Regions from separate parts of the Methylobacterium sp. Leaf111 genome, predicted to be linked through region 2. Evidence: predicted binding sites of a transcription regulator. Region 2 holds the regulator's gene; the other holds the start of a gene.
What was found. Region 2 encodes PhoB, which activates phosphate uptake and scavenging genes when phosphate is short. Its sites were predicted from a motif close to TGTCATNNANCTGTCAT; they were not measured.
Positions count from the first base shown of each region.

Region 1: the regulator PhoB is predicted to act here: its motif matches at 2,089-2,105, upstream of ASF41_RS06820 (DUF1045 domain-containing protein).

Region 1 covers NZ_LMNE01000006.1:40,893-48,178, forward strand. Annotated here, with positions in the region: gene phnC (phosphonate ABC transporter ATP-binding protein) at 1-596, opposite strand, end outside; gene ASF41_RS06815 (DapH/DapD/GlmU-related protein) at 689-1,318, opposite strand; gene ASF41_RS06820 (DUF1045 domain-containing protein) at 1,331-1,996, opposite strand; gene ASF41_RS06825 (DUF3108 domain-containing protein) at 2,137-3,039, shown strand; gene ASF41_RS06830 (DUF2892 domain-containing protein) at 3,156-3,374, shown strand; gene ASF41_RS06835 (GlsB/YeaQ/YmgE family stress response membrane protein) at 3,485-3,751, opposite strand; gene ASF41_RS06840 (RidA family protein) at 4,074-4,433, shown strand; gene ASF41_RS06845 (polyamine ABC transporter substrate-binding protein) at 4,430-5,572, shown strand; gene ASF41_RS06850 (M23 family metallopeptidase) at 5,655-7,025, opposite strand; gene ASF41_RS06855 (protein-L-isoaspartate O-methyltransferase) at 7,145-7,286, opposite strand, start outside.
Region 2 covers NZ_LMNE01000073.1:39,916-47,201, reverse strand. Annotated here, with positions in the region: gene ASF41_RS21685 (MFS transporter) at 188-1,516, shown strand; gene ASF41_RS21680 (SDR family NAD(P)-dependent oxidoreductase) at 1,591-2,403, shown strand; gene ASF41_RS21675 (matrixin family metalloprotease) at 2,496-3,524, shown strand; gene phoB (phosphate regulon transcriptional regulator PhoB) at 3,578-4,282, opposite strand; gene phoU (phosphate signaling complex protein PhoU) at 4,313-5,038, opposite strand; gene pstB (phosphate ABC transporter ATP-binding protein PstB) at 5,125-5,943, opposite strand; gene pstA (phosphate ABC transporter permease PstA) at 5,996-6,886, opposite strand; gene pstC (phosphate ABC transporter permease subunit PstC) at 6,920-7,286, opposite strand, start outside.

The DNA of each region.
Region 1 (7,286 bases), on a different contig from region 2:
AGGACCGTGATGCCGTGGCGCCGGTTGGCCTCGGCCAGGGCGTCCATGACGATGCGGGTGTTGCGCGGGTCGAGGGAGGCCACGGGCTCGTCGGCCAGGATCAGGTCGGGGGCCTGCATCATCGCCCGCGCGATGGCGACGCGCTGCTGCTGGCCGCCGGAGAGCTGGTCGGCCCGGTGCCCGGCGAAGTCGCCCATGCCGAAGCCGTCGAGGGCGGCCAGGGCCAGGGCGCGCTCGCGCTCGGACCAGAGCTTGAGCAGCGCGCGGTGACGGGGCACCTCCGAGAGCCGGCCCATCAGGACGTTGCTGAGCACGTCGAGGCGGCCGACGAGGTGGAACTGCTGGAAGATCATGGCGCAGCGCGCCCGCCAGCGCCGCAGGTCGCGCCCGCGCAGGGCCGTGACGTCGAGGCCGTCGAACAGGATGCGGCCGCCCGTCGGCTCGGCGAGGCGGTTGATCATCCGCAGCAGGGTCGACTTGCCGGCGCCCGAGCGCCCGATCACGCCGACGAAGCGGCCGCGGGGGATGGCGAGGGAGACGCGCTCCACGGCGCGGCGGTCGCCGTAACGGCGCGTCAGATCTTCGAGGATCAGCATGCGGGTATCCGGCGCTTCACGATGAACGCCGGTAAACCCGCGGGGCACGACAGGATCATGACAGTTGTTCGGCTAATCGAGAGCCGGAAGTCTCAGGCCTCTGCTTCGTAGCGCTCCAGGAACGCGTCGATCGACAGGGCGCGGAAGTCCGGCAGGGCGCGGCGCAGGCGGGCGTGGTCCCAATCCCACCAGGCCAGGGCCAGCAGGCGCTCGGCGATCGCCTCGGGGAAGCGGCGGCGCACGACCCGGCCCGGATTGCCGACCACGACGGTGTAGGGCGCGACATCCCGCGTCACGATCGTGCCGGCGCCCACCACCGCCCCGGTGCCGATGGTGCGCCCGGCCAGGATGACGGCGCCGTGGCCGATCCAGACGTCGTGGCCGATGCGGACGGGCAGGGCCCGGCGCCGGGCGAAGAAGGCGGGCTCGTCCCGCTCCTCCCCCGGCCAGTAGGCGCCGGCCCGGTAGGTGACGTGGGATTGCGAGGCCCGCTCCATCGGGTGGTTGCCGGGGTTGATCCGCACGTGGGAGGCGATGGAGCAGAACTTGCCGATGGTGGTGTGGTTCGCCTGCCCGTCCTCGACGATGTACGTGTAATCGTCGAGATGCGTCTCGCTGAGGCGCGTGCGCGCGCCGACCTCGGTGTAGCGGCCGAGGCGGCACGCCGAGAGCTCGGCGGTCGGGTGGACGGCCGGTTCGAGGCCGAGGCGATCGGAGACCATCGGGCGATCCTGTCAGGCGAGGAAGGGAAGGCGGCGCAGGAGGCGGAACGGGCCCGCGCCGTCCTGGACGACCACGCTCACCGCATCGACCGTCAGGTCGGGCAGGCCCGCGGCGGCGGCGGCCAGCAGGGGCAGGGCGGTCGCCCCGTCCTCCGGCCCGAGGGGGCCGGTGAGCGTCATGTGGAAGCGGAAGGCCTCGAAGACGTGCGGATAGCCCCAGCGCTCCAGCAGCGCCCGGCCGCGGGGATCGAGGCGCTCGGGGCGGCGGCGGGCCCGCTCGGCGGGCGTGAGGGGCGCGCGCAGGGGATCGAGGGCCGCGACGCACTCGGCGGCGAGGAGGCCGAGGGCGGCCGGGGGGGCAACCGGCACCAGGGCGGCGAAGGCCCCGAGGGCGGCGACCCGCAGGGGGCCGACGGGCAGGGGGCTCCGGTGCGCGGCCAGGGCCTCGGCCGCCGCGAGGAGATCGGCCTCGGTGGCGCCGGGGGCGAGGCGCATCGGCGCCTTCAGGGTGGCGTGGAAGCCGTAGGTGCGCGGCTCGGCGGTGTGGGCGGCCAGGATCGCCCGGAGCGCCTCCGGGCCGGGCGCCGGGCCGGGACCGAGGATCGCCTCGCCGAAGGCGTCCAGGGCCGAGCCGGGGGCGGGCGTGAAGTAGAGGGCGTATCGGGCGGGTCGGTCCAACGGGGTCGTGTCCTGGCGGCACGCGAGGGGCGGGGTGGGCCGCACGGGGTGCGCCCGCGCGCGAGGTGCCGAAGCGCGCATACCACGGGCGCCCGACGCCGATATGACAGGCTGGGCGCCGTCCGAGGCGCGATGAGGCGATGGCCGTGTCCGCGCGCAGGCACAGACAGATCCGGACCCTGACTCCGCCCTCCCTTGCCGTGGCGGTCGCCCTGCTAGTGGCCGGCGGGGCCGGCGCGCAGGCCGCGGGGGAGGCGCCCACGCGCCGCTTCACGGCCGCCTACGGCCTGAGCTTCCTGAACCTGCCGGCGGGCGAGGCGAGCCTCGCGGTCGAGCGGGCGGACGCGCGCTACGCCCTCGAGCTCGAGGCGGGCCTGCGCGGCCTCGCCGGCTTCTTCTTCGACGGGGCCGGCAAGGCCACCGTCGCGGGGTCGACGAATCGCGCCGGCGCGGTCACCGCCACCTTCCGGATCGACAGCCGCTACGGCGGCAAGCCGATCGCGGTGGAACTCGACCTCGCCGGCGGGCGCGTGCGCAGCGCCAGCGTCGCGCCGCCCCCGACCCCGCGCGACGACCGGGTCCCGGTGGCGCCGGAGGACAGGGTCGGCGTGGTCGACCCCCTGACCATGCTGACGATTCCCCTCGGGACCGCTCCCCTGGACCCCGGCCTGTGCGACCGGCGCATCCCGGTCTTCGACGGGGCGAGCCGGGCCGACCTCGTGCTGTCGCGGGGCAGCCTCGCCACGGTGACGGAGGGCGCCTATCGCGGCCCCGCCCTCGACTGCCGGGTCCGGTGGGTGCCGATCTCCGGGCACCGCTCCGGCGGGAGCAACGTCCGCCGCATGGCCGCCAACGACGACATGCGGGTGCGCTTCGCCCCGATCCTCGACGGGGCGCTGCTGCTGCCGCTGTCGATCACGGTCGCCACCGGCTGGGGCTCGGTGCGCATCGAGGCGACCCGCTGGGGCGGGGCGCCGCCGGCCGGCCCGGACGCCCCGGCGGCGAGGCCCGGCGTGACCGTGCGGCTGCCCAACGCCCGCTAGCTGGGGCGTGGCTGGGACCGGGCCCGGCGACGACCTCGTGCCGCCCCGCACGCCGGCGGTGGAACGCCCGTTCCCCCGCCGCGTTCGCCCCGCGACGCAGCACAGGAGACGCCAGCATGGCCAATGCGATGATCCACGACATCTTCAGCGGCACCCCGAACCTCACCACCACGGAGCGCGCCGTCTCGGTGGTGCTCGGCCTCGGCATCGCCGCCGCCGCCGCGCAGCCGCGCCCGAACAAGTGGCTCAGCCTCGCGGCCCTCGTGGTCGGCGCCGGCCTCGCCATCCGCGGCGCCACCGGCCACTGCGCCGTCAAGGCCGCCACCGAGGCCTGACCGGCCCCGCGCCCGGTGCCCACGGCATCGGGCGGATCGCGACCGGACACGAAAAAGGGGCGCCTCGGTGAGGCGCCCCATCTCGTTTCGGGCTTCGGACGTCGCTGGCCTTACAGCGTGGTGGTCGAGCGGCGGCCCTGGATGAAGCCGTAGATCGCCAGCACGACGATGGCGCCGACGACGGCGCCGATCAGGCCCGCGCCCTGGTTCGGACCGTACCAGCCCAGCGCCTGGCCGAGGAAGGTGGCGACGAAGGCGCCGACGATGCCGAGGATCGTGGTCAGGATGAAGCCGCCGGGCTCGTTGCTGCCCGGCATGATGAACTTGGCGATGACACCGGCCAGAAAGCCGATGATGATGGTCCAGATGATACCCATGAGCTGATCCTCGAACTTGGCCGAACCCTCTGGGTCGGACGTCACTGGCGGCAGGGGCCGGCTTTCGAGCCTTGGCCTTGGCGCATGGGGTGAGAACGCCGCACCCGCGGGATGAGTTGCGCCGCACGACGGGACTTTGTCACGTGGACGGAAACGCCGATCCGGCGCGCCCGGTTCGCCGCGCGCGCCGGGCGCGGGGGGCCTTTACGTTCGGGTCCCCGACGCGGCACAACGCTTGCCCCGAGCCGGGATGCCAAGGGGGCATTCCAGGGGTGCCCAGCGGCATCCCGCGGCCGACACGCGAGAGGCACGTATCCCCGCCATGACGATCCAGCGCTTCGAATCCGGTCCCCGCATGAGCCAGGCCGTCACCTACGGCGACATGGTCTTCCTCGCGGGCCAGGTGGCCGGCACGGTGGTGGGCGCCGGCGTCACCGCGCAGACCCAGGAGATCCTGGGCGAGATCGACCGCCTGCTGGCGGCCGCCGGCACCGACAAGAGCCGCATCCTCACCGCCACCATCTACCTGGCCGACATCGCCACCTTCGCGGAGATGAACGCCGCCTGGGACGCCTGGGTGGCGAAGGACAACCCGCCGGCCCGCGCCACGGTGGAGGCCAAGCTCGCCGCCCCCGAATACCTTGTCGAGATCGTGGTCGTGGCCGCGAAAGGACAGGCATGAGCCGAGCCGGCACCCGCCGCGCGCTCCTGTCCGGGGGGCTGGTCGCCGGGGCGCTCGCCGCCCTGGCGCCCGGCCTGCCGGGGGCCCGGGCGCAGACGCCCGCGCCGCAGGGCGAGCGCGTGGTCAACATCTACAACTGGTCGGACTACATCGACCCGAAGGTGCTCGACGCCTTCACCCGGGAGACCGGGATCAAGGTCGTGTACGACACCTACGACAACAACGAGATCCTCGAGACCAAGCTGCTGGCCGGGCGCTCGGGCTACGACGTGGTGGCCCCTTCCGGGCCGTTCCTGCAGCGGCTGATCCGGGCGGGCGTGTTCCAGCCCCTCGACAAGGCCCGGATCCCCAACCTCGTCCATGCCTGGCCCGAGATCGCCGCGCGGCTCGCCACCTACGACCCCGGCAACACCTACGCCGTGGACTACATGTGGGGCACCACCGGCATCGGCGTGAACCTCGCCCAGGTGCGCGAGCGCCTGGGGGCGAACCAGCCCCTCAACAGCTGGGGCCTCGTCCTCAATCCGGGCCTGATGGCCAAGCTCAAGGATTGCGGGGTGATGCTGCTCGATTCCCCCGAGGACCTGATCCCGAACCTGCTGCCGTTCTACGGCTTCAAGCCGGATTCCAAGCGCTGGGACGACATCACCCAGGTCACCGACGCCCTGTTCAAGGTCCGCGGCTCGGTGCGCAAGTTCCACTCCTCGGAATACATCAACGGGCTGGCCAACGGCGACCTCTGCCTGGCGGTCGGCTATTCCGGCGACATCATGCAGGCGCGCAAGCGGGCCGAGGAGGCCAAGAACGGGGTCGAGATCGGCTATGTCATCCCCCGCGAGGGCGCGCTGATGTGGTTCGACGCCCTCGCGATCCCGAAGGACGCCCCCCATCCCGCCGAGGCCCACCGCTTCCTCGACTACCTGATGCGGCCCGAGGTGGCGGCGGCCAACACCAACTTCGTCTCCTACGCCAGCGGCAACGCGGCGGCCCGGAAGTTCGTCAAGCCCGAGATCCTGGCCAATCCCGGCATCTACCCGGACGAGGCGACGATGCAGCGCCTCGCCAGCAACACCGCCTGGGACGACCGCACCCAGCGCTTCGTCACCCGGAGCTGGACCCGGGTGCGCACCGGCCGCTGAGGCCGTCGCCGACCGGACCCCCAAACGAGAACGGCGGCCCCGAGGGACCGCCGTTTCGTGTTTCGGCGCGAGCGCCCGACGATCAGTTGCTGGCGAGGTGGGGCATCGGGTCGACCGGGGTCGCGCCCTTGCGGATCTCGAAGTGGAGCTGGGGCGAGGTCACGTTGCCGGAGGCGCCGGACTTCGCGATGGTCTGGCCGCGCTTCACCTTCTCGCCGGGGCGCACGTCGAGCTCGCCGTTATGGGCGTAGGCCGAGACGTAACCGTTGGAGTGGCGCACCAGGACGAGCTTGCCGTAGCCCTTCACGTCGGAGCCCGCATAGGCCACGGTGCCGTCCTCGGCGGCCTTCACCGCGGTGCCCTCGGGCACCGAGATGTTGATGCCCTCGTTGCCGGAGGTGCCGTAGCCCGAGATCACCCGGCCCTTGGCGGGCCAGCGGAAGGACTGCTCGGAGGCGGCGACCGACCCGGTGCTGGCCGGCTCGGCCTTGGGCGCCTCGACCGCGGCGACCTTCACGGGCGCCTTGGCGGCCTCCTTGGCGGCGGCCTCCGCGGCCTTCGCCTCGGCGACCTTGCGGGCGGCCTCCTTGGCGGCGTCGGCCTTGGCCAGCTTGGCCGCCTCGGCCTCGGCCGTCTTGCGGGCCGCCTCGGCCTTCTTGGCCGCGTCCTTGGCCGCGTCCGCCTTCGCCTCGGCCTTCACCTCGGCCTTGGCTTCCTTGATCTCGATCTTGCGGACCGCCTTGTCCTCGGCCTTGGCGACGGCCTGACCGGGACGGGGATGGGCCTTGCGGGCCTCGGCCGCCTTGGTCTCGGCGAGCTTGGCGGCGGCCGCCGCCTTCTCCGAGGCCTTGCGGGTCTCGGAGGCCTTCGCAGCCTCCACGACCTTGCGGGCTTCGGCGAGCTTGGCGGCCTCGGCCTGGCGCTTGGCCTCGACCTTGGCCTCGGCGGCCTCGCGGGCCTCCGCCTCGCGGCGGGCGTCGGCGGCACGCTTCTCGGCGGCCCGGTCGATCACCTTCGGGGCCGGCGCGGCGGGCACCGCGCGGGTGCTCATGCGGGCCGCATCGGGATTCATGCCCGAGACCGCCGAACCCGTCATGCCGCCCGAGACCGGCTCGGTGGAGGCGAGACGCGTGGTCTGGGGCCGGGCCGGGGCGGGGGCCGCCGCCATCGGGCGGGGCGACATGGCCGCCGGCGAGGAAGCCGCGCCCGGGGCCCCGAGGGCCTGGGACTGGATGCGGCTGGTGCGCACCACCGGCGCCGGGGCGATCTCGCCGTCGGGCAGGCTGCCCGTCGCGGCGGGCTCGCTCGACAGGTTCGAGGCAAATGGATTGCCGAAGGGATCGCCCAACCGGGACGCATCCGAAGAACAGGCGGCCGCACCGCCTCCAATCACGCCGATGAGCGCGAAACGCGACAGCGTCCTCAACCCTCGACCAGTCCCGCGAACCCGCATCGACGCACCTGTTTGCCTGACGCAACTTGATGACGTCATTCAAACCCGATTCAGGTTAAGCAACCGTTCCGATTCACCACGTTCGCGGCACGGACGGGGCTCCGCCGGAACCTTTCGCGCTACAGGACGCCGGCGCGCCCCGGGGTGAGCGGCGCCAGCCGGACGGCCGCGCCGGGGCGCACGTCCAGGGCGCCGTCCGGTCCCCGCGTCCAGGTGACGAGGCCCGCCGCCTCGGGCCGGCCGACCGGGGCGACGAGGCGG
Region 2 (7,286 bases):
GGCGTCCCAGGGCTCGGCCATGACCACCGACGTTCCCGGCCCGGATCCGCGCAGCCGACCTTCCTCCCCGGACCGGACGACGTCCCGGGATCAGGATCCCTCCCAGGGTCAAGATCTCCCGCACCAGGATCTCCCGCCCCGGACACCGCCCGAGCCCGGACTGGACGGCATTCCGGTGCGCGAACGCATGCTGGCGCTCCTCGCGATCGGCCTCGCCATGACCATGGCGGTCCTCGACGGCGCCATCGTCAACGTCGCCCTGCCGGTGATGGCCAAGGACCTCGGGGTCGAGCCCTCCGCGGCGATCTTCGTGACCAACAGCTTCCAGATCGCGGTGACGGCCGCCCTGCTGCCCCTGGCCGCCCTGGGCGACATCCTGGGCTATCGCCGGATCTACCTCGCCGGTCTCGCCGTGTTCACGGCGGCGTCCGTCGCCTGCGCCTTCGCCCCCAGCTTCGAAGCCCTGGTGGCCGCGCGGATCGCGCAGGGGCTCGGGGCCGCCGGCATCATGAGCGTGAACACCGCCCTGGTGCGCTTCATCTACCCGCAGCGGATGATCGGGCGCGGCGTCGGCAACATCGCCCTGGTGGTGGCCATGGCCTCCGCCGCCGGTCCGACGGTGGCGGCCGCCATCCTGTCGGTGGCGAGCTGGCCCTGGCTGTTCCTGGTCAACCTGCCGGTGGGGCTGATCGCCCTGACGGTGGGGGCCCGCACCCTCCCGGTGACGCCCCGGAGCGGCGGGCGCTTCGACGTCCGCAGCGCCCTCCTCAACGCCGTGACCTTCGGGCTCCTCATCATCGGGGTCGACGGCCTCGGCGACCCGGTGACCCGGGGCGTGGCGCTGGCCGAGATCGGGGCGGCCCTGGCGATCGGCGCGGTGTTCGTCCGGACCCAGACCCGGCTGGCGCGCCCGCTCCTGCCCGTCGACCTCCTGCGGATTCCCGCCTTCGCCCTGTCGATGGCGAGCTCGGTCGCCTCCTTCGCGGCCCAGATGATGGCCTACGTCGCCCTGCCCTTCTACTTCCAGGACGTCCTGCACCTCTCCGAGACCCAGACCGGCTTCCTGATGACGCCGTGGCCCCTGGCCATCGCCCTGATGGCCCCGATCTCGGGGCGCCTCGCCGACCGCTACGCCCCGGGGCTGCTCGGCGGCCTCGGCCTCGCCCTGATGGCCACCGGCCTGACGGCGACGGCCCTCCTCCCCGCGGGCGCGTCGCATCCCGACATCGCCTGGCGCCTGACCCTGTGCGGCCTCGGCTTCGGGTTGTTCCAGTCGCCCAACAACAAGGTCATCATCACCAGCGCCCCGCGGGACCGCAGCGGCGGGGCGAGCGGGATGCAGTCCACCGCCCGCCTCACCGGACAATCCTTCGGCGCGGCCCTGGTGGCGGTGATCTTCGGCCTGCACCAGGGCGGCCCGCCGGCCGGGCCGGTGACCGCGACCCTGTGGTGCGCCGTCGCGCTGGCGAGCCTCGGGGCGGTGACCAGCGTCCTGCGGCGCCAGCCCCGCGCCTGACGCATCCGCCGCGATCGCACCAGGGCCCGACCTGCGCGTTGACCCGGATCAGTGCCTCTCCGAAGGACGATCCCATGAACCTCGACCTTTCCGGCAAGCGCGCCCTCGTCAGCGGCTCCACCAGCGGCATCGGCTACGCCATCGCCAAGGCCCTGGGCGAACTCGGCGCCAACGTGGCGATCAACGGGCGGACGCAGGACCGCGTCCGCGACGCCGTCGACCGCCTGAAGCGCGAGACCGGCCGTGCCGGCTTCATCGGGGCGCCCGGGGACGTCGCCAGTCCGGACGGGGCGGCCCGCGTGGTCGCCGGCCTGCCGGACGTCGACATCCTGGTGAACAACACCGGCATCTTCGAGCCGAAGCCGTTCTTCGAGATCCCGGACGAGGACTGGCAGCGGTTCTTCGAGACCAACGTGATGAGCGGCGTGCGCCTCGCGCGGGCCTACACCCCCGGCATGGTCGCGCGCGGCTGGGGCCGGGTGGTCTTCATCTCCAGCGAATCCGGCGTGAACATCCCGGTGGAGATGGTCCACTACGGGATGACGAAGACCGCCCAGCTCGCCGTGGCCCGGGGGCTCGCCGAGACCGTGTCGGGCAGCGGCGTCACCGTGAACAGCGTGCTGCCGGGGCCGACCCTGTCCGAGGGGGTCGCCGATTTCATGAAGAGCATGGCGCAGGGGCAGGACGGCGGAGCCGGGGGCGAGGTCGACCTCGACGCCGCCGGCCGCGCCTTCGTGGCCGAGCACCGCCCGACCTCGCTGATCGGCCGCCTCGCCACCGTCGAGGAGGTCGCCAGCATGGTCGCCTACATCTGCAGCCCGGCCGCCAGCGCCACCAGCGGGGCGGCGCTGCGCGTCGATGGCGGCGTGGTGCGCAGCATCGTGTGAGGACGTGCCGCCCCGACGCGTGGCGGCCGGTCCGGTAAGGATTTCGCAACCTCTGCCGCCGACCCTGGCCCGAACGCACGGGAGGGCGGTCGATGGGGGATTATGCGCTGGAAGGTCCGCGCTGGGGAACGGGCGCGGCAGGCACGGGCGGCGGCACCGTCACCTGGGCCGTCGACGGCACGATCCCCACCGGCTTCGTGAGCCTCCTCCAGGCCGCCTTCGCTACCTGGGCCGCCGCCGCCGACATCGCCTTCCAGCAGGTGGCCGCAACGGCCAACGCCCAGATCGACTTCACCCTCGGGGGGATCGACGGGCTCGGCAAGACCCTGGGCTACGCCACCTATTCCTACAGCGGCCAGCGCATGCAGTCCGCGGAGGTGACCTTCGACAGCGGCGAGGGCTGGCACGCCTCCGGCGCCCGCATCGTCGGCACCCAGAACGTGGATCTCTCCCTGGTGGCGCTGCACGAGATCGGCCACGCGCTCGGCCTCGACCATTACGACGCCAAGCCCGAGGTGATGAACGCCATCCTCGACAGGGGCATCACGACCCTGGCGGCCGGCGACATCGCCGGGATCCAGGCCCTGTACGGTGCGCCGCCCGCCCCGGTGGTGGCCGCGGCGGCACAGACGAGCCCGGTCGCCGGCACCGCCGTCACGGCGGTCTATCGGTTCTACGACACCCGTACGGGGGATCACTTCTACACCACGAGCACGGCCGAGAAGGCGCAGATCGAAAAGACGCTGCCGTGGTTCACCTACGAGGGCACCCCGTGGGCGGCCCCGGCCCAGGGCGCCGACACGGTGGACGTGTTCCGGTTCTTCGACACGGCCTCGAACGCCCACTTCTTCACGACGAGCGTCGCCGAGCGAGATCAGGTCGTCAAGACGGCGCCGACCTACACGTACGAGGGCGTGGCCTTCGAGGCCTACGCGGATGCGGGCGCCCCCGGCGGCCTGACCCTGGAGCGCTTCTACAACACCCAGACCGGCCAGCATCACTTCGCCGGCAGTGCCGAGGAAGCCAACGGCATCAACCACGGCGCCGCCGGTCCGGGCTGGGTCGACGAGGGCAAGGCCTTCACCGTCCACCTGCCCACCGACGCGATGATTTTCGCCTAGGCGGCGGGCCCGGCTGTCCGCCTGACGGCTGGGCCGGCGCGCCTCGGGATCGGCTACTCGGCCTCGGCCTCGAACATCTCGTCGAAGGAGTAGCCCGAGCCGCGGACCGTGCGGATCGGGTCGCTCTGGCGCGGGCGGTTCAGGGCCTTGCGCAGGCGCCCGACATGGACGTCGACCGTGCGCTCGTCGATGTAGATGTCGTGGCCCCAGACGCCGTCGAGGAGCTGCTCGCGCGAGAACACCCGGCCGGGGCTCTGCATCAGGAATTCGAGGAGCTTGAACTCGGTCGGCCCGAGATGGATCTCGCGGCCTTCCCGGCGGATGCGGTGGCTGACCCGGTCGAGCTCGATGTCGCCGGCCACCAGCAGGTTGGCGACGTGGGCCGGCTTGGCCCGGCGCAGCAGGGCGCGGACCCGGGCGAGGAGCTCCGGCACCGAGAACGGCTTCACGATGTAGTCGTCGGCGCCCGTTCCGAGGCCCCGGATGCGGTCGCCCTCCTCGCCCCGCGCCGTGAGCATGATGACAGGCAGCCGCTCGGTCTCGCGCCGGGCGCGGATGCGGCGGCAGAGCTCGATCCCCGACAGGGCCGGCAGCATCCAGTCGAGCAGGACGAGGTCGGGCACCTGCTCCTGCAGGCGCAGGTCCGCCTCGTCGCCGCGGGCGGCCGAGTCGACGATGAACCCCTCGGCCTCGAGGTTGTAGCGGAGGAGGAGGGTCAGGGCCTCCTCGTCCTCGACGATCAGGATACGCGTACTCATCGTGCGCTTTCGATCAGAGCGGCACGGGGGTCAGGCCGCGCCGGGCATGTCCACGGTGGCGTAGTTGGACGCGTCGTTCTTCGGGCGCTCGCGCTCGGCCAGGAGATTCTCGCCGGTGACGAGGTAGTGGATCGTCTCGGCGATGTTGGTGGTGTGGTCGCCGATGCGCTCGATGTTCTTGGCCACGAACAGGAGATGCGTGCAGAACGAGATGTTGCGCGGGTCCTCCATCATGTAGGTCAGGAGCTCGCGGAACAGGGAATTGTAGAGGGCGTCGATGGCGTCGTCGCGCTCCCAGACGTCGAGGGCCGCCTTGGTGTCGCGGCTGGCATAGGCGTCGAGGACGTCCTTGAGCTGCTCCTGCACCAGGTCGCTCATGTGCTGGACGCCGATGACGATCTTCTGCGGCTGGATCTGGTCGGCGATCGCCACGACGCGCTTGGCGACGTTCTTGGCGAGGTCGCCGATGCGTTCGAGATCGTTCGACACGCGGATCGCCGTCACGGTCTCGCGCAGGTCGATGGCCAGGGGCTGGCGCCGGGCGATGAGCAGGATCGCCCGCTCCTCGATCTCGCGCTGGAGGGTGTCGAGGCGGGCGTCGGCGGCGATCACCGCCTGGGCCAGGGGCGCGTCCCGGCGCACCAGGGCCTCGCCGGCCTCGGTCATCATCTTCTCGGCGATGCCGCCCATCTCGGAGATCGAGCGGCGCAGGTCCTCGAGGTCCGTATCGTAGGATTTGACGATGTGGTCGGGCATGGGGTTCGCTCCTCGATCGGGCCCGCCTGTCCGGGGCCCGCCCTGGCGGTGATGGGGGACGCGGGCCGAGACCGGCCGGCGGAGGATCAGCCGAAGCGGCCGGTGATGTAGTCCTGCGTCTGGCGCTTTTCCGGATTCATGAAGATGCGCGTGGTGGGCCCGAACTCCACCAGTTCGCCGAGATACATGAAGGCGGTGAACTGCGAGATGCGCGCCGCCTGCTGCATGTTGTGCGTGACGATGACGATGGTGAATTCCGAACGCAGCTGCTCGATCAGCTCCTCGATGCGGCCCGTCGAGATCGGGTCGAGGGCCGAGGTCGGCTCGTCGAACAGGATCACCTCGGGGCGCTGGGCCACCGTGCGGGCGATGCAGAGGCGCTGCTGCTGGCCGCCCGAGAGGCCCATGCCGGATTGCTTGAGCTTGTCCTTCACCTCGTCCCAGAGGGCGGCCTTGCGCAGGGATTCCTCGACGCGCATGTCGAGGTCGGCCTTGGGCAGCTTCTCGTAGAGGCGCAGGCCGAAGGCGACGTTGTCGTAGATCGACATCGGGAACGGGGTCGGCTTCTGGAACACCATGCCGATGCGCGAGCGCAGCTCGTTCAAGTCGACCCCGGAATCCAGGACGTTCTGGCCGTCGAGGAGGATCTCCCCTTCCGCGCGCTGGTCCGGATACAGGCTGTAGATCCGGTTGAAGGTGCGCAGCAGGGTGGACTTCCCGCAGCCCGACGGGCCGATCAGCGCCGTGACCTGGCGGTCGTGGAAGTTGAGGTTGACCGACTTCAGGCCGTGGAAGCTGCCGTAGTAGAAGTTCAGGTCCTTGACGGCGATGCGGACCGGTGAGGACTCGTCGGCCTTGTGGCGTCCGGTGAGCTGCGCGGACGTGATCCCGGGGGCGGCGTTCATCGGTTCAAGATCCTATCGGGCGAAGCGGCGGGGACAGGCGGCGCGCGGGTGATCAGCGCGACCGCTCGGTCTTGATGACGAAGCGGGCCACGATCGACAGGGCGAGGATCGTGACGGTGATGAGGAGGGCGCCGGCCCAGGCGAGCTGCTGCCAGTTCGGATAGGGCGAGAGGGCGAACTGGTAGATCATCACGGGCAGGTTCGGCACGCCGCCCATCAGGTTGGGGGCGAACCAGCTGTTGTTGTTGAGCGCGGTGAAGAGCAGCGGCGCGGTCTCGCCGGCGATGCGGGCCAGGGCCAGGATGATGCCGGTGACGATGCCGGCGCTGGCGCCGCGCCAGGTGATGCTCCGGATGACGATGGAGGGCGGGGCGCCCAGCGCGGCGCCGGCCTCGCGCAGGGTCGAGGGCACGAGGCGCAGCATGTCCTCGGTGGTGCGCACGATCACCGGGGTGGCGATGATGGCCAGCGCCACCGCGCCGGCCCAGCCGGAATAGGAGCCCATGGGGCGCACCATCAGCGTGTAGACGAACAGGCCGATGAGGATCGAGGGCGCCGAGAGCAGGATGTCGTTGAGGAAGCGGATGACGTCGGCGATCTTCGAGTTGCGGCCGTACTCGGCCAGGAACGTCCCCGCCATCACGCCGACGGGCGTCGCCACCAGGATGGCCAGGAGGGTCATCACCAGACTGCCGAGGATCGCGTTGGCGATGCCGCCGCCCTCGGAACCGGGCCCCGGCGTCGGGGCGGTGAAGAGGGTCGGCGAGACGCCCTTGATGCCCTCGACCACCAGCATGAACAGGATCGAGCCGAGCACGACGATGCCCACCAGCGTGGCGATCGTGCTCGCCAGGATCAGGATCCGGTCGGCGACCCGGCGGCCGGGCCGGACCCGGCTGATCCGGGCCGGGGCGGCGGTGGTGAGGGGGTTCGCGGCGTCCATGATGCGGCTCCTGACGACTCGGTGAGGCTGGCCTCAGGCGACCTTCGCGCGGCGGGTGAGGAGGCGCGCGACGATCAGGACGAAGAAGGTGATGACGAAGAGGATGCAGCCGAGGGCCATCAGGGCGTTCAGCTGCATCCCGTCGGCCTCGTTGAACTCGTTGGCGATGCGCGAGGCGATGGTGGAGCCCGGGTCGAAGACCGAGCCCGAGAGGCGGTTGGCGTTGCCGATGACGAAGGTCACCGCCATGGTCTCGCCGAGCGCCCGGCCGAGGCCCAGCATGATGGCCCCGATGATGGAGACCGAGGCCTGGGGCACCAGCACGTGGCGCACCACCTCCCAGGTGGTGCAGCCGATGCCGTAGGCGCTCTCCCGCAGCACCGTCGGGATCTGGTCGAGC